3 regions of the Micromonospora sp. NPDC049679 genome follow, and region 1 is predicted to be linked to each of the others. Evidence: riboswitches for the same ligand, from Rfam matches in the RefSeq annotation. Region 1 holds a riboswitch; each other region holds the start of a gene.
What was found. Region 1 has a riboswitch for cyclic di-AMP ahead of AB0J06_RS12770 (NlpC/P60 family protein). Riboswitches for the same ligand answer to the same signal wherever they lie in the genome.
Positions count from the first base shown of each region.

Region 2: linked by a shared signal. The riboswitch ahead of AB0J06_RS13605 (hypothetical protein) and the one ahead of AB0J06_RS12770 (NlpC/P60 family protein) in region 1 are both predicted to bind cyclic di-AMP.
Region 3: linked by a shared signal. The riboswitch ahead of AB0J06_RS10130 (C39 family peptidase) and the one ahead of AB0J06_RS12770 (NlpC/P60 family protein) in region 1 are both predicted to bind cyclic di-AMP.

Region 1 covers NZ_JBFANZ010000015.1:127,493-132,689, reverse strand. Annotated here, with positions in the region: gene AB0J06_RS12785 (hypothetical protein) at 1-225, opposite strand, end outside; gene rsmH (16S rRNA (cytosine(1402)-N(4))-methyltransferase RsmH) at 222-1,388, opposite strand; gene mraZ (division/cell wall cluster transcriptional repressor MraZ) at 1,667-2,098, opposite strand; gene AB0J06_RS12770 (NlpC/P60 family protein) at 2,556-3,383, opposite strand; cyclic di-AMP (ydaO/yuaA leader) riboswitch at 3,388-3,557, opposite strand; gene AB0J06_RS12765 (MurT ligase domain-containing protein) at 4,087-5,197, shown strand, end outside.
Region 2 covers NZ_JBFANZ010000017.1:52,502-57,698, reverse strand. Annotated here, with positions in the region: gene AB0J06_RS13610 (fused MFS/spermidine synthase) at 1-1,178, opposite strand, end outside; gene AB0J06_RS13605 (hypothetical protein) at 1,218-2,180, opposite strand; cyclic di-AMP (ydaO/yuaA leader) riboswitch at 2,250-2,381, opposite strand; gene AB0J06_RS13600 (inositol monophosphatase family protein) at 2,539-3,339, opposite strand; gene AB0J06_RS13595 (response regulator) at 3,344-3,796, opposite strand; gene AB0J06_RS13590 (ATP-binding protein) at 3,810-5,197, opposite strand, start outside.
Region 3 covers NZ_JBFANZ010000011.1:113,779-118,975, reverse strand. Annotated here, with positions in the region: partial or broken gene AB0J06_RS10140 (hypothetical protein) at 1-131, opposite strand, end outside; gene AB0J06_RS10135 (SRPBCC family protein) at 340-744, shown strand; cyclic di-AMP (ydaO/yuaA leader) riboswitch at 1,025-1,167, shown strand; gene AB0J06_RS10130 (C39 family peptidase) at 1,666-2,412, shown strand; gene AB0J06_RS10125 (hypothetical protein) at 2,718-3,266, shown strand; gene AB0J06_RS10120 (TetR-like C-terminal domain-containing protein) at 3,279-3,863, shown strand; gene AB0J06_RS10115 (hypothetical protein) at 4,600-5,109, shown strand; gene AB0J06_RS10110 (bifunctional polysaccharide deacetylase/glycosyltransferase family 2 protein) at 5,113-5,197, shown strand, end outside.

The DNA of each region.
Region 1 (5,197 bases):
GGAGCTGTCCCACACCCGCAGCGACTCCTGCGGCTGGAGCGCCGCGCTGCCCTGCGTCGGGTACTCGCGCGCCCCCCGGGCACGAGCGTTCCGACCGACCTCCGGTGCCGCGATACTGCCGCGCGTCGCCCGCTGCGCCATGGTCCGGCCCCCCGACCGTGGTGCGCGCTGCCCCGCGCCGCGCTCGCCGACCTCGTGTCGGCGATCGCGCTTCTCTACGTTCATGTCCCCTCCCCCTTTGCGTCCCTGCCCCGTCCGTCCCCCGGACGTTCCGGCCGGACTGCCGCGTCCTGTGTGGACTGCCCGGATGCCATCGCACCCGGCTGGTGTAGCGCCTTTACCGGGCGGGGCCGTTCGCGGTCGGCCCTGCCCTTCTTCCTCGTCCCGGACTGCCCGCCCGACCCGGCCTCACGCCGTGCCGACGAACCCTCCTCGATGTGCTCCGCCGCCCGCAGCCGCACGGATGCGGCCCGCGGGTTGGCGACGATCTCCGCCTCGCTCGCGAGTTCGGCGCCGCGACTGAGCAGTCGCAGCGTCGGACCGGTGCCGGGAAGCTCGACCGGCAGGTCGAGCGGACCCGTGCTCCGCGCTCGTTCCGCGAGCGACTGCTTGGTGATCCGGTCCTCCAACGAGTGGTAGGAGAGCACCACCATGCGGCCACCCACAGCGAGCGCGTCGAGCGCGGCCGGCAGCGCCGTCTCCAGCGCCGCCAGTTCGCGGTTTACCTCAATTCGCAACGCCTGAAACGTCCTCTTTGCCGGGTGTCCGCCAGTTCTGCGGGCCGCCGCCGGAATCGAGTCCCGAACCAACTCGGCGAGACGCGCCGACGACGTGAGCCGATCCCGATTCCGTTCCCGGACGATCGCCCCGACGATCCGCTTGGCGAACTTCTCCTCGCCGTACACCCGCAAAACCCGGACCAGCTCCCCCGGCGGGTAGCTGTTGACGATCTCCTCCGCGGTCACGCCCCGGGTCTGGTCCATCCGCATGTCCAGCGGCGCGTCCTGCGCGTACGCGAACCCGCGATCGGGCGCGTCGAGCTGGAGCGAGGAGACACCGAGATCGAAGAGGATCCCGTCGATCAGCGGATAGCCGAGGCGGTCGAGCACCTCGGGCAGCTCGTCGTAGACCGCGTGCACCAGATGGATCCGGTCGGCGTACGGGGCCAACCGCGCCCGTGCGTGCGCCAACGCCTCCGTGTCCCGGTCGAGTCCGATCAGGACGGTCCGCGGGTTCGCGGCGAGCACCGCCTCGGCATGCCCGGCGAGGCCCAGCGTGGCATCGACATGTACGGTCTGGCGGTCACCACCGCGGTCCAGCGCGGGGGCGAGCAGCTCGAGACACCGCTCGAGCAGCACCGGTACGTGCGTACCGCGAAGCTCCCCCATATTGACCCCCAGTGACCCGCCGTCGAAATACCTGCGCCTGTTGCTCTTCGTGCCGCCCGTCGTACGGCCAGATCCCCATCCGCTCTAACTCCACCGGCCGACACGTCGGCCGGCACTGGAACGCACGCCTGGCACCGGGGAAGAGGCGCCAGGAGCGGGAGCGGCTGGAGATCTCGCAGTACGTCGGGGCGACCGGCGCCGAAGTGGCTCTTCGCGAAACCACCCTCTCGTCCGTCCGCGATCTCGCGGCCGGGAGAAACCTCGGCATTCCCACGCCCTCACAGTCCGCCGGGCAGCACCCCCTCCTCGATGTCGGCGAAGTCGTCTTCGCTCTCCGCGAGGTAGGACTCCCAGGACTGCTTGTCCCAGATCTCCACCCGGCTGCTCGCGCCGATGACCACGAGTTCCCTCGTCAGTCCCGCGTATTCCCGCAGGTGTCCCGGAATGGTCACCCGGCCCTGCTTGTCGGGGACCTCGTCGTGGGCACTGGCGAAAAACACCCGGCTGTAGGCCCGAGCCGCCTTGTGCGTCATCGGCTGCTCGCGCAACTGATCAGCGATGCGCTGGAATTCGGGCGTCGGAAAGACGTAGAGACAGCGTTCCTGTCCTTTAGTGATCACGACCCCTCCCGCCAGCTCGTCTCGGAACTTCGCCGGAAGGATCAACCGGCCCTTGTCGTCGAGACGCGGAGTGTGGGTGCCCAGAAACACCGACCCACCCCCTCGCCCTCGAGCGGTGTTCGCGACGCCGCTGATCCCCCTGGGCCGGCAGGCCCTCCCGGCCCCGCCATTGCGCCCCACTGTACTCCACTTCCCTCCACCTGCAACCGCATTCGCGCCCAATCCGGGTGCAGCTGAGTTGCAAAACCGCACGTCAAATGGGGTGGTGCGGAGTGGAGTGCCAAAGGCGGTTCCGGGCCCGTCCGCTTTCCGACATAGGCCCGCCAAGTGGCGAGCGCCACGGTTTAGCGCGGGAGGAACGGGAATGGACCGCCACCGGCAGGGTCCCGGGGAGGAAAGTGGAGGGAAACTCACGGCCGGTAACGGCGTTCGGCTAACGCGGCTGGGCCGCAACGCGGGGTGGGTAATGCCGCTTAGAGATCAAGGCCGGGAACGGCGGCGGGGTGCGACACCAATGGCATCGCACCCCGACTTCCGCCCAATTCGATCAGTTGACGATTCGGCGCACCACATAACTGCTGGTCCAGATCTTGTGCTTCCCGATCTTCTGGCCCGCCCGCGGTGCGTCGTACATGTAGCCGCCGCCCGCGTAGACCCCGACGTGGTAGCCGTACGAACCGCTGCGGATCACGATCAGGTCCCCGGGCTTGGCCTGCGACTTACCCACCGCGCGCCCGTACCGCTGCTGGGTGTTGGCGTTGTGCGGAAGCTTCTTCCCGCCCGCCTTGCGGTAGACGTACCGGGTGAAGCCCGAGCAGTCGAAGGAGTGCGGGCCACTCGCGCCGTACCGGTAGGGCTTGCCGGTGAGCTTGCGGGCCTCGTGCACCACCTGACCGCCATTGCTCGCCACCGAGATGCGCAGTTGGCCCGACGTCCCACCCTGGTACACCGGCTTGTGGCCGTTGAAGACGAACCTGAACGTGCTCACGTCGGTGAGCCGGGGTGTGTAGCGGACCTGGCCGGCCGAGACCGAAACCGTCTGTCCGTTCACCCACCGGGAGCCGTTCCACACCTGCAGCGTCGCGGTGCCGCCGCGGACCGGCTGACCCGTACGCGGATCGGTGATCCGCGCGGTCAGGGCGACGGTGCCGCCCCAGCCGACCGTGCGGGCGTTCGCGGTCAACTGCAGTCGCGGCGCGAGTGGGGCCGGCACGACGGGCGCCTGCGCGGCAGGTGCCCGCACGACGGGGCGCTCGGCCGCGACCGCCGGGGCGGCGACCAACTGACCGGCGCAGAGGCAGACGCCGAGCGCGAGCGAGAGCCGGCCGGCGCGGGTGGAGAACCGTCGAGGCCGGGTCGAAGTGTGCTGCTGCACGGATGAGGTCCCTCCGGCACGCCTGCGAGGTGAGCTGTCGGGTTCGGACGCGAAGGTTCGCCCGGCCGCGGTGCGGCTTCACCCCGAGGCTCCGCGTCGACCGCCGGCTGCGGTCGTCGGGGCCGATGTTGGTTCCCCCGTCCCTGCCCTCGATGCCTTTCGCGATCGTCACAGCGTCGTGACCGCCGGTGCGGGCAGGGCTCGGCGTGCACCATCGGTCACAGCCGGTGGGCGGTTGCCGACCGGCCTACCGTTTCTATCCCACATCGGTCATATACGCAGCGTGACGGCGTTTGTTCCGGTCACGTTGACCCGGCCAATACCGTCCCCTATCGGACCGGTTGTCCGGTAACCCACCACGCATCGTGTCGCCGCGCCCACCACCGCGTGATTACAGCCGGTGATTCATGGCACAGAATTTCCTGTCCCTTCCGGCGGGACCCGCGCGTCACTCTCCCCCGCCCGGTCCACTCCGGCCAGCCGCGCGGCGCCCCACCCCCACCGATCGGCCGGCGCCGCCCGCCGCCCGGCCGGCGGCCGCAACACCGCGATCACGCGCGGCGTCACCCGCGTGACCGGCGGCGGACGCGTTATCGAGGGGATCGCCGACGGCGTGGCGGGGCAGTCGACGGTGGCGCGTCGGTCTCGCCGGATCGCCGCGCGGCGCCAGTCCGGTAACCTCGCTCGCGTGACGGACGCGAAGATGCCCCTTCGGGCGAAGGTGGCCAGTTCGGTGTCGCGCACGGCGGCCGCGCTGTCGCGGGCGGCCGGACGCGGCGACGGTTCGGTGATCGGTGGCTGGATCGGACTGAAGATCGACCCCGAACTCCTCGCCCACCTGGCGGCCGGCCGCTCCATCGGCCTGGTCTCCGGCACCAACGGGAAGACCACGACGACGCGGTTGACCACCGCGGCCGTCGGCGTGCTCGGCCCCGTGGCGACCAACTCCTTCGGCGCGAACATGCCCACCGGCCACACCTCGGCGCTGGCCAAGGCCGGCGCCACCCCCTACGCGGTGCTCGAGGTCGACGAGCACTACCTGCCACAGGTGCTGGAGGCGACCGAGCCGCGCGTGGTGGCCCTGCTCAACCTCTCCCGCGACCAGCTCGACCGGGCCAAAGAGGTCGCCATGATGGCGCAGCTCTGGCGCGCCGCCCTGGCCAAGCACCCGGACGTGCACGTGGTCGCCAACGCCGACGACCCGATGGTGGTCTGGGCGAGCGTCGACCACACCGCCGTCACCTGGTTCAGCGCCGGCCAGCGCTGGCACGACGACTCCTGGGTCTGCCCGGAGTGCGGCGCCCCGATCGAACGCGCCGACGAGCAGTGGTGGTGCACCGGCTGCCCGCTGCGGCGACCCGAGGCGCAGTGGGTGGTCGAGGACGACGGCGTCGTCGACCCCACCGGCGCCTGGCACAAGGTCGTCCTGCAGCTGCCGGGACGGGTCAACCTCGGCAACGCGGCCACCGCCCTCGCCGTCGCCGCACAGTTCGGGGTCCGCCCCACCGACGCGGTGTCCCGACTCGGCGGGGTCGCCTCGGTCGCCGGTCGCTACGCTCAGGTCGTACGCGAGGGGCGCAACATCCGGCTGCTCCTCGCGAAGAACCCCGCCAGTTGGCTGGAGGCGTTCGACATGGCCGACGAGGCGCCCACCCTGCTCTCCATCAACGCCCGCGACCCCGACGGGATGGACACCTCCTGGCTCTTCGATGTGGACTTCTCCCCGCTGCGCGGGCGGCAGGTGCTGATCACCGGCGACCGCGCCTACGACCTGGCGGTGCGGCTCGAGGTCAACGACGTGCCGTTCGAGCATG
Region 2 (5,197 bases), on a different contig from region 1:
ATCTCCCGGGTGGCGAGGTGCCAGGGCACCACGAGGTGACCGAAGGCGTCCCCCACCACGAGATCCGCGCTGGCGTCGGGACGCGCACCGACCAGCATCCGGGCGTCGCCGACCACCGCGCGCAGCGTCGGACCCTCCCGTACGCCCAGCTCACGGCGGCCCAGCTCGACCAGCTCACCGTCGATCTCATAGACCTCGTTCACGCTGCCCGGACGGGTCGCGGTCAGGTAGCGGGGCACGGTGAAGCCGCCGCCACCGAGGTGCACCGCGTCGAGCCGCCGGCCGGGCGGAGCCATCACATCGGCGACCGCGCCGATCCACTGCGTGTAGGCGAACTCCAGATAGGTCGGGTCGTTCACGTCGATGTACGAGTGCCGGGCCGAGTTGAGCAGCAGCACCCGTCCGCCGGGGCGCTGCGGATCCGCCGCGACCGTCGCGCAGTGGTAGGCGGTCTCGACGTCGCACGGCGTGGGCGCCACGGCGGAAAGACTCGCGCCGACGAGCCCCAGCACCGCCACGACCACGCGGGTCCGCGCCGGACCCGGCACGTCGCCCCGGTCCCGCCGCCGCAGATACGCGGCGAGCACGATGCCGGACACCCCCAGCAGCACGGCCAGGCCGACCATGATCACGCTGCTCGGCAGCGCCGCCACGAGAACGAAGCCCGTCCCCAGCGTCGCGGTGATCGCCCCCAGCGTGCCGATGCTCGACAGCCGCCCGACCACCCGACCGGTGCGGCGCAGGTCGCCGAGCTGCAGCTTGACCACGAGCGGGGTGACCGCGGAGAGCAGCGCGGCCGGCACGAAGACGGCGAGCGCGGTGAGCAGCAGGATGCCGCCGGCCGCCCCGCCACGCAGCACCTCACCCGCGTACCGGACCAACGGCAGGGTGAGCGCCGTGGCGATGCCGGCGAGCACGAGCGCCGGGGCGAGCAGGGGCCGCGGATCGCGGCGGTCGGCGAGCCAGCCGCCGAACCAGGCGCCGTAGGCGATGGCGGAGAGCGCGACGCCGATCACCGCGCTGCTGGTCTGCAGCGTGACGCCGACGTACGGGCCGACGAGGCGCAGCGCCACGACCTCCAGCACCAGGACGGCGCCGCTGGCCAGGAAGACCAGCGCCGCAGCCAGCCCGTCGGGGAGCGGCCGGGCATCGACGACGTCCGCTTGTGGAGTTTCCATCGCTGCGATGGTACGCAGCCCGACGCCGGCGATCCGCGTTTACACCATCGACAGATGGACGTGGTTCGTGTGGTCGCCGGCCGGACTACCGCCGCCGCTGTACGAGCGCCATCCCGTGCCCGGCATCCAGATCTGGCGGTACCAGATCACGTAGAGCACCCCGAGCCGGCCGGCGTTCTTGATGTAGAAGGCGGCGAGGTTGTTGCCGTACTGGCGGTCGGAGCCAGCGGCGTCCACTTCCTCGAAGCCGTCCTCTGCCGCCGCGAAGTCGCAGGCCCGGCCCTTGGGGTGCTCACCACCGCCACCCGAGCGGAAACAGGAGACATGGTGGTCGAACCCGGCGGCCTGGGCCTGGCGCAACGCGTGCAGGGTGCGTGGGGTGAGGCAACCGGAGGTGGTCGGATCGTCGATGGTGCAGGACTCGCTCGGCCACGATCCGTCGGGGTTTCTCGGCGCCGGCTTGGCGAGCGGTGAGTTGGCGCTGACGAACCCCCCGGCCGCGGCGCCACCGACGGCGGCCAGTGCCCGCTCCGCGTCCTGCTTCTTCCGCGCGATGATCGTGACCTGTTTCTGCTGCTCCTTGACCTCGTTGTCGATCGCGGCCTTGGCCCGGGTGACCTGCTCGCGCGTCTCCGTGAGCAGGCGCATCTGCTGGTTCTGGCGCTGGGCCATCGTGTCCAGGCCGGCGGCCCGCTCGAGGAACGCGTCCGGCGAGGCGCTGTTGAGCAGCATGGAGACGGCGGAGAGCCGGCCGACCCGGTACGACTTGTCGGCCACCACACCCATCTCGGCGGTGACTGTCACCAGACGCTGCTCCACCTTCTCCAGCTCCAGCCTGAGCTCGAGCTGACGCTTCTTGGAGTTGTCCAGCTTGGCCTTGGCCTCGATGTGCCCCTTGGCCGCCGCTTCGAGCGCGGCGCGCAGACTCTGGCTGCCGCCCTCGTTGGGGGCGGGCTTGGGCGCCGCACCGGCGGTGACGGGCGCCGCGACGAGGAGCGCCACGGCGGTGAACAGCGCCGCGATCGGTGCCAGGGCCCGGCGCCGGGGAGAGCTCGTCTTGCCGACCAAAGCTGTTCCTTCCGTCGGCCGCCTACCGAGTCAGCTGACGGGTTCGGGACGTGGCGCTCCCTACCGCTGGCGCGGATTCACCCCACGGAGATGCTTCCCCGGATCGCCCGTGGACGATTTCGGCGGCGGCCCTCACCGGCGCCTGGGGGCACCGCCTGGCGAAGACCGGCGGTCAGCTTACCCGACCCGCCCGCCCTGTCGAGTCACCGCAGGGCCCCGCAATAGCACATGACGCGGCCGGCGGCCGCAGGACCCGCCGACAACGCCGTGACCCGACCACGCCGGGCGAACCTCACCGGTCGGGAAGCAACGTCTCGCTGACCGTCTGCCAGATCTCCTCGGTCGCCGCCACCAGCAGCCCGGACCGATCGTCCACCGGATCGTAGGGGCCGCCGTCGAAACGGCGGGCCGCGCCGCCCGCCTCCCGCACCAGCAGCGCCCCCGGCGCGTGGTCCCACGGCAGGGTGCGCCAGAAGAGGGCGAAGTGCTGGCGACCGGCGATGATGTCGAGGTATTCGCGCCCCGCGCAGTGCTGACCCGTGAGCACCTCGCCCAGCTCGGCGCTACCCGCCTCCGCTCCGGCCCGCAACCGCGTCGGCAGAAACCGGATCATCGCGGGGCCGCGCAGCACGCTCCGCGCGGGCTGCTCCGCCGCCGCCACGATCCGACGCCCGTCGAGGTACGCCCCCGCCCCGCGCTCGGCGACCGCCAGGCTCTCGGCGATCGGGTCGTAGATCCAGCTCGCCACCGGCGCGCCGGCGCGCAGCAGCGCCACCATCACCACGAACGGGGGGTGGCCGGCGGCGAAGTTCGCGGTGCCGTCGAGCGGATCGACAACCCAGACGTCGCCCGTACCGCGGAGCAGGTCGAGTCGGGTCGGGTCGGCGCCGACCCCCTCCTCCCCGACCACGACGGAGCCGGGGAGCAGCCGTCGCAGCCCGGCGGTGAGAAACTCCTCCGCCCGCCGGTCGGCGACGGTGACCAGGTCGCCGGGGGCCTTCTCACGCACGTCCGTCTCGGCCAGCCGGCGGTACATCGGCAGCACCGCCGTGGCGGCGGCTTCCCGGACCAGTGCGGCGACCTCGTCGATCATGCGGTCAGCCGCGCGGCGGCAGCTTCACCACGCTGACGAAGAACTCGTCGATCTGACGGATCACCGCGATGAACCGCTCGAAGTCGACCGGCTTGGTCACGTAGGCGTTGGCATGGAGCTGGTAGCTGCGCAGGATGTCCTCGTCGGCCTGAGAGGTGGTGAGCACCACGACCGGGATCCTGCCGAGCTTCTCGTCCTTCTTTATCTCGGCGAGCACCTCTCGCCCGTCGCGGCGCGGCAGGTTGAGGTCGAGGAGGATGAGGTCCGGCAGGACCACGTCCGCGTACTTCCCCTCACGGCGCAGGTAGGCCAGCGCCTCCGCGCCGTCGGACACCACGCTCAGCCGGTTGCGGACCTTGTGCTCCTCGAACGCCTCCTGCGTCATCAGCACGTCGCCGGGGTCGTCCTCGACCAGAAGAACCTCGATCGGACTCTGCCCGTCGACCGGTGCTGTCATGCCCGCATCTCCTTCACGCCACCGTCTCCTCAGCCTGGTCGGCCGCGGCGGCGGACGACTCCCGGCCGTTCTCTTCGTTGCGCGGCTCCGGGACCTCGGCGGTCCCTCGCTGCTCGGGCAGCACCGGGAGGGTAAAGCTGATCGCCGTCCCCTCCGTCGCATCCGGATCAATCCAGATCTGCCCGTTGTGGTACTCAACGATCTTCTTGGCGATCGCCAGCCCGATCCCGGTGCCGGGGTAGGCGTCCTTCGCGTGCAACCGCTGGAAAATCACGAAGATCTTGTCGGCGAACTCGGGCTCGATCCCGATGCCGTTGTCCCGGCAGGTGATCTCCCACTCGTCGCCGACGCGACGGGCGGAGACGTGCACCCGCGGCGGCACGTCGGGGCGACGGAACTTCAGCGAGTTGCTGACCAGATTCGCGATCAGGTTGGCGAGCAGTGGCTCCTCGCCGAGCACCACCGGCAGCTCCGACCAGGTCAGCTCGCCGTCGGCGTACTGCCGGGCCGCGTCGGTCTGCCCCTCGATCTCCCGCATCACTGCGTTGAGATCGACCTCGGTGAAGCCGGTCGTGAGGCGGCCGATGCGGGAGAACGCGAGAAGGTCGTTGATCAGTCGCTGCATCCGCTGCGCGCCGTCGACCGCGAACGCGATGTACTGGTCGGCGCGCTCGTCGATCTGCCCCCCGTAGCGGCGCTGCAGCAACTGGCAGAAGCTCGCCACCTTGCGCAGCGGCTCCTGCAGGTCGTGCGACGCGACGTAGGCGAACTGCTCCAGGTCGCGGTTGGACCGGGTCAGCTCCTCCGCCTGCTTCTGCAGCTGGCTGTTGACCCACTCGATCCGGGCGCGCGCTTCGCGCATCTCGGTCAGGTCCGCCGCGATCTTGCGGCGCATCCCGTCGACGTCGCTGGCCAGCCCCGCCAGCTCCGGCGGACCGGCCGTCCCGATGTCCCGTTGGTAGTCGCCGCCCGCGACGTCGCGCACCTGCGCGGCCAGTTGGGTCACCGGCGCGATCACCAGCCGATTGAGCGCGAGGCGGAGGGCGACGCCGGCGAGCACCACCACGACCGCCGCGATGATCAACAACAGGACGAGCATGCTGCTCGTCCGCCGCGCGTTCCGTCCGACCTGATCACGCAACTTCATGATCTCCGACTGCAGGGCTTCCACGGCCGCCCGCACGTCGCCGAACTGTTGCCGCGCCGCCGGCGTCAGCAGACCCTGCGCCGTGGCCGGCCCTGACTCCGACACCGTCCGGATCACCGGCTCGGCCACCGTCCGCCGCCACAGCTGTGCCTGCTCCTCGACCACCCGCAACTTCTGCCGGATGGCCCGGTCATCGTCGAGCAGCCCGTTCATCGACGCGAGGAGCTCCCGCTCACGCCGCAGCCCGTCGTCGT
Region 3 (5,197 bases), on a different contig from region 1:
GCAAGAAGCCAGCCGACCAGCAGGATCGCGAGGAACGCGATCGCTTTCGGGAGAAAGAGCAGAACGCTGCGCCACATGTCGGTGACAGCTCCACCGATGTCTACTGTGGGCGACGCGAGAACCTCGACCATCGCTGAACCTCCTGGGGCGCACGGTGAACGTGGCATGGCACGCCACCAGTACCCACATCGACGATGACGGACACCTCTGTGGATCCTCAGCGCTCCCGCCGGCATGCGCGGGACTTCAGACCCGTCGTCAATTTGCGGCCGCGTCCCGCTCCGGGCGACCGTTACGGCCTGCGATACTGCGTCCGTGTCCGTCATGCCATCGCGCACAGTGACCGTCTCGATCGCTCGCGCTCCGCAGAGCACCTACGAGTTCATCCGTGAACCGCGCAATCTGCCCCAGTGGGCGCCGGGGTTCGCGCGGGCGGTGCGGCCGTCAGATGGAAAGTGGGTTGTCGAGACGGTCGATGATCCGGTGGAGATCGACTTCGTGGCGCCGAACCCCTTCGGGGTCGCTGATCATCGAGTCACCGCCGCGCCGGGAATCACGGTCGTCAACGCCGTGCGCGTCGTCCCCAACGGCAGCGGCTCCGAGGTCATCTTCACGTTCTTCCAGACGCCGGATATGGCGGATCACGAGTTCGAAGCGGCCGCAGCACTTGTCGAAAACGATCTGCAAACGCTCAAACGTGTGCTCGAAGCGATAGAGCGCGGCAGCCGGTCGCCGACCCCGTAACAGGACCCACCGCTATTGACGGCTGAAATACGGGTAGCAATCGTCTACGCGAAATCAGCCGGCCGCAGCAATGCGCGATCACCGCAATGCCCACTCCGGTTTCGCACCCACCGTCCGTCACGATCGGGCGCCGGTGTGCGGTTCCGGACGCCCCGGGCGGCCCTGCGTCGAACGCGAGTGTGGTACATCGCAGCAGGTCGGGAAGGGCTGGGCAGCCGAGGAGCGGGACCAGTAGTGTCGGCTCGTCCGACCCGGTCGTTGCTCATCACAAGATGACCCCGGATCGGACCCGCTTAGTCGTGCTTGCACGAGCCGGGGACCCATCGCAACTCTGGGGTGAATCCGCGGGCCTTGGCCTGTGGTAGGGCGTTCTTTCCCGCCCGAATCCGTCAGCTAACCCGGTAGGCGGTATCGGAAGGAGACACATAGAAGTGCAGCGCCGAATGTGCCGTGGCACATCCCCCCAATCCCCCCGCCGCAGCGCGCTTTCCCCCGCGGAACGCCTCGTACGCAGCGGGCTCGTGACGCTCGATCACTAGCCACGCCGACGCCCTGACGCGGGTTCACGAAGCCGGACCTTGTTTCCGGCGCCACTGTTCACGACATGCCGCCGCCGCTTGCGGCGACGCATGAGCGCGTCCTTTTCAGCGCGCACCACAGCAGCAGACGCTGTCGCAGTGGAGTAGCCATTTCGTCGCTCGGGTCACGAACGAGACCACGACGCTCATCCGTAACGCTCCGCACGTCTGGCCCGATGGGGATCCGACGACGGGAGCCTGCGGGTTCGTCCAGCGCGCGCACGCGCACCGCGCCGTGGCTCTTTCCCGCTCGACGTCATCGCGTCAACCGTCGGCCTGGCTGACCGTTCACCGTTATTGATTGGGACGCCGACCACGAGTCGGTACAGCAATGGAGCCTTCAGTGGAAATCCGACGTATCCGCACGCTGTTCCGCCACGCCGCACCCCGCCGCGTTCACCCGGCCGCCATGGTTTCCGCCGCCGTTCTCGCGGTAGCCGCGACCAGCGGCAGCCTGCTGACCCTCACCACGGCACCGTCCACGGCGCACACCGCCGCCAACCCCGCCGTCGTGGACATGGCGTTCACCACCGGTAACCACCGGGGGGACGCCGAGAAGAAGGCGGCCGCGCCGAAGCCGCCGTCGGAGAAGATCGGCAAGTACGACTTCGAGTACCAGCCCAACTTCTACTACTGCGGCCCTGCCGCGACCCGCATCGCCCTGACCTCCAACGGCGTCACGCTGAGCCAGGATGAGCTGGCTCAGCAGCTGGGCACCACGGTCAACGGCACCAACTCCGCCGAGGACATCACCCGGGTGATGAACAAGGTGATCGGCAAGGACGCCTACCGGACGCAGTCGATCCCGGGCCCGGGCGCGACCCCGGCCGAGATGGACCGGCTGCAGGCTGACGTCGTCAACGCGCTCAGCGACGGTCGCGCGGTCGTCGCCAACATCGCCGGCGGCGCGACGGACAACGCCGGATTCTGGCGCAGCTTCCCGGGTGGCCACTACGTCACCATCGTCGGCTACAGCGATGAGGGACGGCAGGTGCAGGTCGCCGATCCGTCCGGCGTCGGTCCGGCCACCTACTGGATGAGCACGATCGACATGGCCAGCTGGATGGCCTCGCGCGGCTACTCCGCTTAAGCCCCGAACCGGTGCCAGCCATGGCACCCGGCACCGGCGGTAATACTCGTCAGATCGACGAAGGGCCAGCTCATCGAGCTGGCCCTTCGTGGTCTCCCCGGCACGTCTTGACCAATCTGGTTACGTAGCCTAGCCTTCTAGTTAATGTCATTAACTAGAAGATGTCGGGGGAAGCCATGACCACACACGCCGGATACGGTCCGTCGGCCGGCTATCGGAGCGCGACCGGGGTGGTCGCCACGGCGGCAGCCGGTTACAGCGTGGCCTGGACAGCCGGTCTGGCGGTGTGGTCATCCGATGTGGGCGTGACGGCTTCCGCCGCCGACGTGACCGCCGCGTACGCGGGGCATCGAGGCATGGCGATGACCCAGTCACTGCTGGTGCACGGCGTGGCCGCACTCGCCCTGGCAGTGGTCGCGCTGGCCCTGGCCGACGTCGCTGCCCGCAATCGCGCCCAACGGTGGGGTCGAGTGGCCGCCGCCGGAGGCCTCGGCGCGGCGGCGCTGTCGCTGGCGCAGTTCGCGCTCGGGCAGGCGCTCGCCGCGTGGGCGGTTCCCACCGGCCGCACCGGAGCGGCCGGCCTGCTGTTCGACCTGGTCAACCGGATCGACGGCGTAAAGATGTTCGCGCTCGCGGTGATGGCGGCCGCCGGTGTCGCCGTGGCCCGTCGCACCCGGGTCCTGCCCGGCTGGCTAGGCTACGTCGGCGCGGTGCTCGCGGTGGCGCTGACCGGCGCCGGCGTCGGCTACCTCCTGGTCAGCACGGCGCTGACGCCCGTGGCGTACGTCGCGCTCCCGCTGCTGCTCGTGTGGGTGACCGGGACAGGACTCTCCCTGGCCCGCGCCCGCCGCTGAAGGAGTCCCCCGATGCCCCGTGCCGGTCTGACTCCCCAACGCGTCGTTGCCGAAGCCGCCGCTGTCGCGGACGAGGTCGGGCTCGACCGGTTGACGCTCGCCGCCGTCGCACAAAGGCTCGGCGTGTCGTTGCCCGGGCTGTACAAGCACGTGCGCGGGCTCGACGGGCTGCAGCGCGACCTGGCGCTGCTGGGAGTGCGGGAACTGGCGGCGGCGATGTCGGCGGCGGGGGTGGGACGCGCCGGCCGCGATGCACTCCATGCCATCGCAGCCGCCTACCGCAGCTACGCCAAACGCTGCCCCGGCCGCTACGCCGCGAGCGTGCGGGCTCCCTCAGCGGACGACGGCGAGCACATCGCCGCCAGTGAGGCCGTTGTCGGCGTCGCCGCGGCAGTTCTCCGCGCGTACGGGATCGCCGGTGCTGATGCCGTCGACGCGATCCGGTCGCTGCGGGCCGCCCTGCACGGCTTCGTCACCCTGGAAACCGCTGGCGGGTTCGGCCTGCCGCAGTCCGTCGACGCCACGTTCACCCGCCTCGTCGACGCCCTCGACACCGCCTTCACGTCATGGGCCACCGCGTCGCCGCGCCTGCGCTAGTGTCGTGCGCCAGAAATTCGCCGTAGATATCGGGCGAGGGATTCGAGGATCTCTTCGGCCGTCTTGGTCCATAGGAACGGGCGCGGGTGTTCGTTCCAGTCGGCGATCCAGGCGCGGATGTCGGCTTCGAGGGCTTGGACGGACTTGTGGGCGCCGCGTCGGGATGTTCGCGCGCTCGTTCTGATCGAAGTTGAAGAAGTCGACGTGGAAGTCGCAGGTCACGTGCGGCTCGTTGTCGATACCGTCGTCGAAGGCGGCTCCATCGATCTTGACTGTGCCGTTCGCTCCCACGGGATCACCGCCCGGCGCGGCGGGTCTGCGCATTGTGGACCTCACGCCAGGCGCCTCGCATGGTCAGCGCGTCCCGGTAACGGATATTGACGGCATCGGAACAGAAGCGTCACGTCCGGGCTGCACATCGACAGCGGCCGTCCTAGAATGCTCGAATCGCCTCGGTGTAGCCGATCCGGCGATTTCGCCCGCACCCAGCGCCACCGCCGCGCATTCCGTTACATCAACCCGCCGCCATAACGGGCTGAGATAAGTCCCATTTTCTGCCGGCCCCGTTGCCTTGAGCGCACCACCACCATCTCCTAGCCTGGTGCAGCGCTCGCGCAGACGGGGCACCTGTCGCCCATTTGCCGGGTCCCCCGTGAGATTTCGCCAGAGTCTGATGCCGACGCCGCGGGACGAATGGACCAGCGGGATCGATAACCGCACGGAGAGAAAAGGCAAGATGGTGCAGACGCGGGATGAAGCGCAGGAGACGGTGACATCGGCGGCGGGCAGGACGACCCCGATCCTCGTCGACCGCACCGGCCGCCGTCGTGGCCTCGGACCGACGGGACGGACGAATCCTGTCTTCGTCGACAAGACCGGCCGCCGCCGTCGTCTCGCCGTGCTCGCCGGCACGGGCATGGCCGCAAGCCTGATGGCATGGCTCGGCCTCCTTCTGGCCGGGCTCGTCACCGACGCGCCGCTACCGATCCCCGGGTGGCCGGAGGCGGGTAACCGCCCCCAACAGGGTCAGGTCGCGGAGCGACGCGTGCCCTCCCCCACCCCGCTCCGCGACCCGGCCACGGTCCGAACGGCCGGGCCCGCCGCCAGGACGGCGCCGACGGTCACCAGGCCTCCGACCGTGCCGGCCAACCGGCCGCCGCGCGCCACTGACAGACCCGGCCTCGGCGACGAGCACCGCAGCACTCCGCGCGCCAAACCCAGCAAATCAACAGGAAAGCGGAGCTAGGCGTTGGGACTTCACGTCGCACGCCGGGATCCCCGGGCCCACTGGCTGCTCCTCCTTCTCGGCCTCGTGGTGTTGTTGGCGGCGCTGT